3 linked regions of the Pigmentiphaga sp. H8 genome follow. The protein of the gene in region 3 binds, or shares a complex with, the protein of the main gene of each other region. Links are inferred from orthologs where the notes say so. Each region holds a gene or a part of one and is shown on either strand. Other genes may lie near its edges.

Region 1 (3,074 bases), 1.2 Mb from region 3 along the record:
CAGGCTGGCGTCGCGGCGCGGGCTGGCGCAGGTTTCGCAGATCTCGGACTCGGTGAAGGTATTGCAGCGCACGCAATGGCGCAGCCGGTCGACGGCGTCGCCCAGGGCCTGGCCCAGCATGCGGGCGCCGTGCGGGTCGTGCTGCAGCAGGTGATAGGCCATGCGCTGCGCCGACTTGGCGCCTACCCCCGGCAAGCGCTTGAGGGCATCGACCAGTACCGACAGCGGCGCCGGTCCGACGAATCGATCGCCTGCCATGACCGTCCCGCTCAGAAAGGCAGCTTCATGCCCGGAGGCAGGGGCAGGCCGGCGGTCAGCGCGGACATCTTCTCCTGGCTCGTGGCTTCGGCCTTGCGCAGCGCGTCGTTGAGCGCGGCCGCCACGAGATCCTCCAGCATGTCCTTGTCGTCGGCCAGCAGGCTGGGATCGATGGCGACGCGCTTGACGTCGTTGCGGCAGGACATGGTCACCTTGACCAGTCCGCCGCCGGAGACGCCTTCGACGAGCATGTCGGCCAGCGCTTCCTGCGCCTTCTTCATGTTTTCCTGCATCTGCTGCGCCTGGCGCATCAGGCCGGCAAGCTGTCCTTTCATCATGGCTGGGTTCCTTGTTGGGATTCGGAAGATACCGGGCGGATCGAATCGGGCACGATCTGGCCGCCGAAATTGTCGAGCAATTCACGTACGAAGGGGTCGGCCATGATCGCGCGCTCGGCCTCGGCCTGGCGCGCCTGGCGCTCGGACTCGGCCACCGCGAAGGCAGTGGCGTCGCCGGTCTGGCCGATCTCGAAGCGCAGCCGCACGGGCACGCCGAAATGCTGCTCGAGCACGACGCGTAGGCGCTCGACCCCCGCGCCTTCGGCCAGCCCGCGGGTCGCGACCTTCAGCACCACGGTGCCGCCTTCGACGCCCACCCACTCGCTTTGCTGCGCGAGCTGGGCGGCGATGCCCTTGATGGGCAGCCGCGCCGCCAGCACGGGCCAGGGCTCGTTCAATGCGATGGGACTGCCGCCCGCTCCGGCAGCGCCTTCGCCGCCACGGGGGGGCGCCGCCTGGACCACGGGTGGGGCCGGCACGGCGGGCGCTTCCCGTACCACGGGCGGCTTGGCGGCCTGGGCCGGCGGCCGGACGGCCGGCGCGGGACGAGCGGCCACCGGCATCGTGTCCGGGGGACCCGCGTCGTCGGGCTCGAACGACGGTGACGGCCCGTCCTGCAGCCCGGCTTCGATCTCCGAGTGCCAGGCAGGCGGCCCGTCTTCGTCGGCACCCGCCCCGTCCGGGGGCGAGGCCGGCGCCGGTGCCGGCGCGGTCCGCGCCGTGTTGCCGGCGGGCCGGGCGGGCGCCGATGCGGGCGCACGCTTGTTGCCGGCCATCGACATGTTGCGGGCGGCGGCCAGCGCTTCGGCCGCCGCCGACGCACGGGCCGGCGCGGCAGGCGCGGGCGCAGGCGCACGCGCGGCCGGCGGCACCGGGGCAGGAGCCGGAGCCGGCATCGACGCGGCCACCGCCGGCGCCGCCTTCAAGGCCGCGGATCGCGGGGCCGGCGCGGGGGCTTCCTGGGATACCCCCTGCGGTTCGGCGGTGAACGCCAGCATGCGCAGGCAGGCCATCACGAAACCGGCGTATTCGTCGGGCGCCAGCGCCAGTTCGGCGCGGCTGTGCACGGCAATCGAATAGAACAGCTGGATCTCGTCGGCGGAGAATTCCGTGGCCAGCCGCTGGATGTCCGCCGCCAGCGGATCCTCTTCGGACACCGCGCCCGGCACGCGCTGGGCCATGCCCATGCGCGACAGCATCACCGCCAGGTCGGCCAGCGCCCCGGCATACGACAGGCTGCGCGCCGCCAGCTCGTCGGCCACGCCCACCACGCCGGCGCCGTCGGCCGCCCGGATCGCGTCCAGCAGCCGCACCAGGTGGCGTTGGTCGATCGTGCCCAGCATGCCGCGCACGGCCTCTTCCGACAGGTTGCCGGCGCTGTAGGCGATGGCCTGGTCGGTCAGCGACAGCGCGTCCCGCATGGAGCCGCGCGCCGCCTGGCCGATCAGGCGCAGGGCCGGGATCTCGAACGGCAGTTGTTCATCCGCCAGCACATGCTCGAGGTGGCCGACGATGGACTCCGGCGGCATCTGCTTGAGGTTGAACTGCAGGCAGCGGCTCAGCACCGTGACCGGTATCTTCTGCGGATCGGTGGTGGCCAGGATGAACTTGACGTGGGGCGGCGGCTCTTCCAGCGTCTTGAGCATGGCGTTGAACGCATGCCCGGTCAGCATGTGCACTTCGTCGATCATGTAGACCTTGAAGCGGCCGGAAGTGGGCGAATAGACCGCCTGCTCGAGCAGTTGCGTCATCTCGTCCACGCCCCGGTTCGACGCGGCGTCGAGTTCGAGGTAGTCGACGAAGCGGCCGGCGTCGATCTCGGTGCACGCCCGGCACTGGCCGCACGGCGTGGCCGTGATGCCGGTCTCGCAATTGAGCGATTTCGCCAGGATGCGCGACAGCGTGGTCTTGCCCACTCCGCGCGTGCCGGTGAACAACCAGGCATGATGCAGGCGCTGCGTGGAAAGCGCGTGCGTCAACGCACGCACCACGTGTTCTTGTCCGACCAGCGTATCGAATGAACGCGGCCGCCATTTACGAGCCAGCACCAGATATGTCATAGGGGATATTGTACCCCCCTACGCCCTTCGGGCGCCCCCCAGGGGGCGGCACTGGCGGACCGGCAAAGCCGGATCCGCGGTGCCCTGGGTCTAGTGCGGTTTTCTTGGTTTGTGCCACTGTTGCTACCGCTGGCAGCCAGCGAAGCACGGGTGCCATAAACCAAGAAAACCGCACTAGACCCAGGATGCGGTGGATCCGGCTTTGCCGGTCCACCCGCATCGCCCCCCTGGGGGGGCGCGCGTAAGCGCGTAGGGGGGGTGCTATACTGGCATTGGCGGGCCCCTTCGCATGGCGGAGCGGTGAACCTGGTCAGGTCGGGAACGAAGCAGCCATAGCTGTAAACCGTCAGTGCCGAAGTCAGGCTCGCCACCCAATTCCCTTGCCGGGGCTATAAAAACCACACTAGCCGGGCCGGCA
Region 2 (3,104 bases), 2.9 Mb from region 3 along the record:
CCACTTCCACGCCCACTGGCACACCCCCGGCCGACGACTCGGTGGCCACCGCGAAAACGTTGGGATGCAGCACGGTCTTGGCGCGGTTGATGTACTCGACGAAGCCCTTGACGCCGCCGCTGAAGGCGAAGTCCTCTTCCTTGCCCTGGCGCTCGTCCACCAGCTTGATGCGCACGCCGTTGTTCAGGAACGAGAGCTCGCGCAGCCGCTTGGACAGGATCTCGTAGTGGTATTCGATGTTGGCGAAGATCTGCGAGTCCGCCAGGTACTGCACCCGGGTGCCACGCTTGTCGGTCTTGCCGCTGACCTTCAGCGGCTCGACGCGTTCGCCGCGGCGGAACTCCATCTGGTGCAGCTCGCCGTTGCGCCGGATGCTGAGACGGAGCCATTCGGACAGCGCGTTCACGCAGGACACGCCCACGCCGTGCAGGCCGCCCGAGACCTTGTACGAGTTCTGGTCGAACTTGCCGCCCGCGTGCAGCTCGGTCATGACGATTTCCGCGGCGCTGCGCTGGAATTCGTCGTCCTTGTGCACGGCGGTCGGAATGCCCCGGCCGTTGTCGGACACCGAGATGGAGTTGTCGGCATGGATCGTGACGATGATCTCGTCGCAATAGCCGGCCAGCGCTTCGTCGATGGCGTTGTCCACGACCTCGAACACCATGTGGTGCAGGCCTGTCCCATCGGACGTATCGCCGATGTACATGCCCGGCCGCTTGCGCACGGCCTCCAGCCCCTTCAGCATCTTGATGGAGTCGGCGCCGTAGCTGTCCGACGAACCGGACGCCGGGCTCGCGGCCATCGCATTGCCAGCAAGAGTGCTATCGATCTCGCCCGTATCGGGCGCGGTATTCTGTTCGGTCATGAGTATGCAACCATCCACACTGCGCGGGCACGACTTCCGCCCTGCAGGAAAAAACTAAAAAAGAACAATCCACCCCATCCGGGGCAACGCCGGCACCGGCGCAACAAACCAAGCCCCTTCCCCCCAGACCCGGGATGCGGTGGATCCGGCTCCGCCGGTCCACCCGCATCGCCCCTGGGGGCGCGCGTAAGCGCGTAGGGGGGGCCTATATCCGCATAGGCATCACGACATACTTGAAGTCCGTGTCGTCGGGCAAGGTGATCAGCGCCGAGGAGTTGGCGTCGCCCACGCTCCACTGCACCGTCTCGGCCTTCAGGTTGCCCAGCACGTCCAGCAGGTAGCTGACGTTGAAACCGATGTCCAGGGGCTCGAAGCCGAAGTCGATCTCGAGTTCTTCCTGGGCTTCTTCCTGTTCCGCGTTGCTGGCGGAAATCTTCAGCACATGATCGGCCATCTGCATCCGTACGCCCTTGAACTTGTCGGTGGTCAGGATGGCGGCGCGCTGCAGGCTGCGCTGCAGGGCTTCGCGGGCGATCGGGAAATGCTTGGTGTAGCCGTTCGGGATCACGCGCTGGTAGTCGGGGAATTTGCCCTCGACCAGCTTGGAGATCAGCTCGACGTCGCCGAAGCGGAAACGGATCTGGTTGGCCGCCACCGAGATCTCGATGGGCTCCTCGCTGTCGTCCAGCAGGCGCAGCAGTTCCAGCACCGTCTTGCGCGGCACGATCACTTCCTGCTTGGGCGCATCGGCATCGATGGCAACCGCGCAATAGGCCAGGCGGTGGCCGTCGGTGGCGACGCAGCGCACGTTGTTGCCGTCCAGGACCAACAGCATGCCGTTCAGGTAGTAGCGGATGTCCTGCTGCGCCATCGCGAAGTGCACCATGTTCATCAGGTGCTTGAACGACTTCTGCGTCATGGTCAGCGAGGCGTTCCACGAGGCCGGCTGGGCCACGGTGGGAAATTCCTCGGCCGCCAGGGTCTGCAGCGCGAAGCGGCTCTTGCCGGACTGGACCGACAGCTTCTTGTTGGCCAGCGAAAGGGACACGTCGCCGGTATCGGGAAGGGCGCGCAGGATGTCGAGCAGCTTGCGGGCTGCCACCGTGGTGGACTCAGACGCATCACCCACGCCGAAATCGGCATGGGTGGTGATCTGAACCTCGATGTCGGTGGACACGAACGACACGCGGCTGCCTTCCTTGCGCAACAGGATGTTGGCCAGGATGGGCAGGGTGTGCCGCCGTTCCACGATGCCTGAAACGGTCGCGAGCGGCTTCAGCAATGCATCGCGTGAGGCTTTGACCAATTGCATATCCAATCCTTCTTTGGGTTGGTAGTTAATAGGACCCTGTGAACAACTGGAATTTCTTCAAAAAACTATTATAAATCAAGAACTTGTCCAGTTTTTAGCGAGTGGGGAACTGGCCTGGAGGATAGCGCACAACCATGAACAACTTTCGATCGAAAAAAGCGGCGTCGGGTTGTCCAGACATGCTCCACGGTTTTTCCACAGTCAAACTCACAGGGTCCCGGATAGGGTTCGTCGCGGTTCGTCATCCTTTCAGGGTTTGCTCGAGCACGTGCAGCGAATGGTTCAACTCCGCCTGCTTGGCCCGGGATTCCGATATCTTGCGTACCGCGTGCAGCACCGTGGTGTGGTCGCGGCCCCCGAACAGTTCGCCGATCTCCGGCAAGCTTTTCTGGGTGAGTTCCTTCGCCAGGTACATGGCGATCTGCCGCGGCAGGGCGATGTTGGCGGGCCGCCGCTTGGAATACATGTCGGCGACCTTGATCTTGTAGAAGTCCGCCACCGTCTTCTGGATGTTCTCGACGGTGATCTGGCCGTTGGACACGGACAGCAGGTCCTTCAGGGCGTCCTTGCAGACGTCTACGGTAATGGCGCGGCCGTGGAACTTGGCGTAGGCCAGGACCTTGCGCAGCGCGCCTTCCAGCTCGCGCACGTTGCTGCGCAGATGCTTGGCGATGAAGAAGGCCACTTCCTCGGGCAGGTGCACGCCCTCGGTTTCCGCCTTCTTCAGCAGGATCGCGACCCGCATTTCCAGCTCGGGCGGCTCGATGGCGCAGGTCAGGCCCGAATCGAAGCGCGAGATGAGCCGGTCGTCGATGCCGGACAATTCCTTCGGATAGGTGTCGCTGGTGATGATGATCTGCTTGCGCAGCGCCACCAGGGCCTCGAAGGCGTAGAAGAATTCTTCCTGCGTGCGGTTCTTGCCCGAGA
Region 3 (3,862 bases):
TCCAGCAGCAGCTTCACCGTCGAGGTGTGGTCGTAGCGCATGGCCATCATCAGGGGCGTCATCTTCCCGGGCGATTCGGCGTCGATGTAGGCGTAGTTTTCCAGCAGCACGCGCACCGCATCGTCGTTGCCCTTGGACGCGGCATAGTGCAGCGCCGTCCAGCCTTCCTGGTTGACCTCGGCGCCGCGCGCGATCAGCTTTTCCATCCGCGTCGCCTCGCCCCGGATCGCCAGGTACATCAAGGGGGATTCGCGCAGCCGGTTCTGGCGATTGACGTCGATGCGCTTGTCGGCCAGCAGCACGTCATAGACCCCCCAGGCCTCTTCCTTGATGGCTTCCAGCAGCGGCGTATTGCTGGCGGCGTTGGGCATGTTGGGATCCATGCCCCGCCCCAGCAGCGATTTGACCGTGGAAGCGCGATCGTTGCGGACGGCAACCCAGAAGTCTTCTTCGGCGCTTGCCTGCGCCGCCGAGAACGCGGTCAGCCAGCACCACAGCAGCAGGAAACCCCATCCCCGGCGAGCCCACGAGCCAAACATAATGTGTTTCCTTATATTTCCCGTTCAACTTATTGATTAAAAAATATTTTTTCTTCGAAAAAAGCCGTCTAATTAAAGTTATTTCTAGCTTTAATTTAGCGCTGTATATCTTTGAATAAATTGAAAAAATTATTGGTTGACGCATCCGCCACGGCGTGGACCGGCAGGCCGCGCAACTCAGCGATCTTCTCGGCCACGTGAACCACCTTGGAGGGGTCGTTCAGCTTGCCCCGATGCGGCACGGGCGCCAGGTAGGGCGAATCGGTCTCGATCAGGATCCGGTCCAGCGGGATGCTGCGGGCCACTTCCTGCAACTCCCGGGCGTTCTTGAAGGTGACGATGCCCGAAAAGGAGATGCGGAAGTTCATCGCGATGGCCGCGTCGGCCACCGCCTGGGATTCGGTGAAGCAGTGCATCACGCCGCCGACCTCGGCGGCCCCCTCTTCCTCCATGATGCGCAGCGTGTCTTCCGCCGCCGAACGGGTATGGATGATCAGGGGCTTGCCGGTTTGCCGGGCGGCGCGGATATGGTTGCGGAAACGGTCCCGCTGCCACGTCAGGTCGCCGGTCAGGCGGTAGTAGTCCAGTCCGGTTTCACCTATGGCGACGACCTTGGGGGTGGCCGCCAGCTCGACCAACTGCTCGACCGTGGGATCGGGCGTGTCCTCGTAGTCGGGGTGCACCCCCACCGAGGCCCACAGATTGTCATGGGCCCGTACCAGCTCCATCAAGCGGGGCCAGTCGGGCAGGTTCACGCTGACGCACAAGGCCTGGGCGACGTGGTTGCCGCGCATGCGCTCGAGGATCTCGGGCAGTTGCGCGGCCAGTTCGGGGAAATCCAGATGGCAGTGCGAATCGACGAACATGGGCAAGGAAGACGGTATGGCTGCGGAATCCATAGTACAGCGGGTGGCCCCGGCCCCTAGGCCTGGGCCACCCGCGCGGGACGGCGGCCCAGGCAGGCCGCGCTGGCCTGGGCCAGTACGTCCTGGGCGAACAGCCGGGCATTGAGCGGATGGTCGGCGATCCTGCGCTGGCGGGTCAGCCAGCGCGACAGTTCGGCCACGCGGCCGCGCTCGGCGCGCTCCCCTATCTTCGCGCTATGGGGAGCCAGTTCGGGGAAATAGCGCGCGCCGATGCCGGCCTGAGCCAGTGCCACGTCGGTGGCCAGGCGCTGCAGCGCGTCTATCCATTCCACGGCCGGGATCTTGTCCAGCGCATCGACGATCTGCCCCAGGTCTGGCGGCTTGCCCTGCGCGAGCGCGGCCGCGAAGGTGTCCAGCCACGGCGCCCGGGGCGGCACGCCGGCTTCGGCGCGGCGCCAGGCCGCGACCGGCGCTCCTCCCGCGGCGGCCAGTTGCGCGGCCGCATCCTGGACGCCCTGCTCTTCCAGCCAGGCCAGCGCCGGCCCGGGCGCCGGCGTGCCCAGGGGCAGCCGGCGGCAGCGCGACACCAGGGTCGGCAGCAGCCGGTCGGGCGCGTCGGACACCAGCAGGAAAACGGTCTGGGGCGGCGGCTCCTCCAGGATCTTCAGGAGGCCGTTGGCCGAAATCGTGTTGAGCGCTTCGGCCGGATACAGCACCACCACCCGCAGTCCGCCACGATGCGTGCCGGTGTTGGCCCAGGATTCCAGGGCGCGTATCTGCTCGATGCGGATCTCGCGCGAGGGAGCGCGCTTGCCGGCCTTCTTGCCGTCGGCGTCGGTGGCTTCTTCCTCGGCATCGCCTTCCTCGGCCTGGCCCTCGGCCAGCGCCATCGCTTCGGGGCGGACGCGGCGAAAATCGGGATGGTTGCCCGAGGCATACCAGGTGCAGGCGGGGCAATGCCCGCAGGCCATGCCGTCCTGCGGTGACTCGCACAGCAGGCTGGCGGCCGCGGCGCGCGCGAACTCGACCTTGCCTATGCCCGCCAGCCCGTGGATCAGCCAGGCATGGGCGAAGCGCCGCCGCTGCTCCTGGCCCAGCCAGGCGCGGGCCGCTTCTTCATGCCAGGGATAGAACCGGGGCGCGCTCATGCGCCGCTCGCCTGGGCGATGCAGGCCCGCATCTGAGCGGCCAGCTCGGCCCGCACCGCCTCGATCGGGCGGGTCGAATCGATGATGCGAAAGCGCGCCGGATCCGCTTCGGCCCGGGCATGGTAGGCCGCCCGCGTGCGCTCGAAGAAGGCATCGTCCTCGCGTTCGAAGCGGTCCAGGGTGCGGCCCCGGCCCAGCCGCTCGCGCGATACCTCGAGCGGGACGTCGAACAGCCAGGTCACGTCGGGCTGCAGGTCGCCGTGCACCCATTGTTCGAGCACCGCGATGCGCTCGGCCGAGAGCCCCCGGCCGCCGCCCTGGTAGGCATAGGTGGCGTCGGTGAAGCGATCACAGACCACCCATTGGCCCCGCGCCAGCGCCGGCTCGATCACGGTGCGCACGTGCTCGCAGCGCCCCGCGAACATCAACAGGGTCTCGGTATCGAGCCGCATGGGCTCGTTCAGCAGCAGTTCGCGCAGCTTCTCGGCCAGCGGCGTGCCGCCGGGCTCGCGGGTCTGCACCACGTCCAGGCCCGCTTCGCGCAGCTGGGCCACGAGCCACTCCAGATGCGTGCTCTTGCCCGCGCCGTCCACGCCCTCGAGCGTGATGAAGCGGCCACGGCGGGCGGCGGCGTTCATGCCGGCGCTCATGGCTGCGTCGCCTCGGTCTGGAGGGACGGCGGCGGCTGCAACCCCTGCCCCCTGAGCTGGTAGCGCGCGACGTAGCGGTTGTGGCTGTCCAGGGTCTCGGAGAAGGCGCTGGTGCCGTCTCCGCGCGAGACGAAATACAGGTACTTGTGCTTCTCGGGCTGGACCGCGGCCAGCAGCGAGGCCCGGCCCGGGTTCGAGATGGGCGTGGGCGGCAGCCCCCGGCGCGTGTAGGTGTTCCACGGTGTGTCGGCACGCAGGTCGCGGCGGCGCAGGTTGCCGTCGAAGACCTCGCCCAGGCCGTAGATGACCGTCGGATCGGTCTGCAGCGGCATGCCGACCCTGAGCCGGTTCACGAACACGCCAGCGATGCGCCGGCGGTCGGCTTCCATGCCGGTTTCCTTCTCGACGATGGAGGCCAGGATCAGGACTTCGTAGGGCGAGCCCAGCGGCAGGTCCGGATCGCGCTGCGCCCAGATGTCGGCCAGTTCGCGCTGCTGCGCGCGGTAGGCGCGGCGCAGGATGTCGAGGTCGCTGGAACCCACGGCGAACAGGTAGGTGTCGGGGAAGAACAGGCCTTCGGGGTGGCTGGTCGAGGCGCCGATCCTGGCCGTGACGGTGGCGTCGTCGAGGCCGTCCAGGGTCTGGCGCACGTCCGGATG

What was found. The genes of interacting proteins can lie anywhere in the genome.
Region 1: the proteins of holB (region 3) and EGT29_RS19125 are in contact, whole or in part, in a cryo-EM structure (PDB 8GIZ), measured with the Escherichia coli proteins. The link is inferred for Pigmentiphaga sp. H8 from one-to-one orthologs.
Region 2: the proteins of holB (region 3) and dnaN are in contact, whole or in part, in a cryo-EM structure (PDB 8GIZ), measured with the Escherichia coli proteins. The link is inferred for Pigmentiphaga sp. H8 from one-to-one orthologs.

The regions. Positions count from the first base shown.
Region 1 is NZ_CP033966.1:4,047,484-4,050,557, forward strand. Bases 125-3,074 are described here. They hold EGT29_RS19125 (DNA polymerase III subunit gamma/tau), read right to left. Parts: upstream 2,657-3,074; coding sequence 593-2,656; downstream 125-592. Other genes in these bases: recR (recombination mediator RecR), read right to left, coding at 125-258; EGT29_RS19120 (YbaB/EbfC family nucleoid-associated protein), read right to left, coding at 270-596. Also shown: more of recR, read right to left, coding at 1-124. UniProt on the Escherichia coli protein: Part of the beta sliding clamp loading complex, which hydrolyzes ATP to load the beta clamp onto primed DNA to form the DNA replication pre-initiation complex.
Region 2 is NZ_CP033966.1:885-3,988, reverse strand. The notes cover bases 125-3,104. They hold dnaN (DNA polymerase III subunit beta), read right to left. Parts: upstream 2,178-3,104; coding sequence 1,071-2,177; downstream 125-1,070. Other genes in these bases: dnaA (chromosomal replication initiator protein DnaA), read right to left, coding at 2,419-3,104; gyrB (DNA topoisomerase (ATP-hydrolyzing) subunit B), read right to left, coding at 125-802. Outside these bases: more of gyrB, read right to left, coding at 1-124. UniProt on the Escherichia coli protein: Confers DNA tethering and processivity to DNA polymerases and other proteins. Acts as a clamp, forming a ring around DNA (a reaction catalyzed by the clamp-loading complex) which diffuses in an ATP-independent manner freely and bidirectionally along dsDNA.
Region 3 is NZ_CP033966.1:2,871,351-2,875,212, reverse strand. What follows is about bases 508-3,507. They hold holB (DNA polymerase III subunit delta'), read right to left. Parts: upstream 2,554-3,507; coding sequence 1,462-2,553; downstream 508-1,461. Other genes in these bases: mltG (endolytic transglycosylase MltG), read right to left, coding at 3,200-3,507; tmk (dTMP kinase), read right to left, coding at 2,550-3,203; EGT29_RS13685 (TatD family hydrolase), read right to left, coding at 635-1,405; EGT29_RS13690 (ankyrin repeat domain-containing protein), read right to left, coding at 508-539. In the rest of the region: more of EGT29_RS13690, read right to left, coding at 1-507; more of mltG, read right to left, coding at 3,508-3,862. UniProt on the Escherichia coli protein: Part of the beta sliding clamp loading complex, which hydrolyzes ATP to load the beta clamp onto primed DNA to form the DNA replication pre-initiation complex.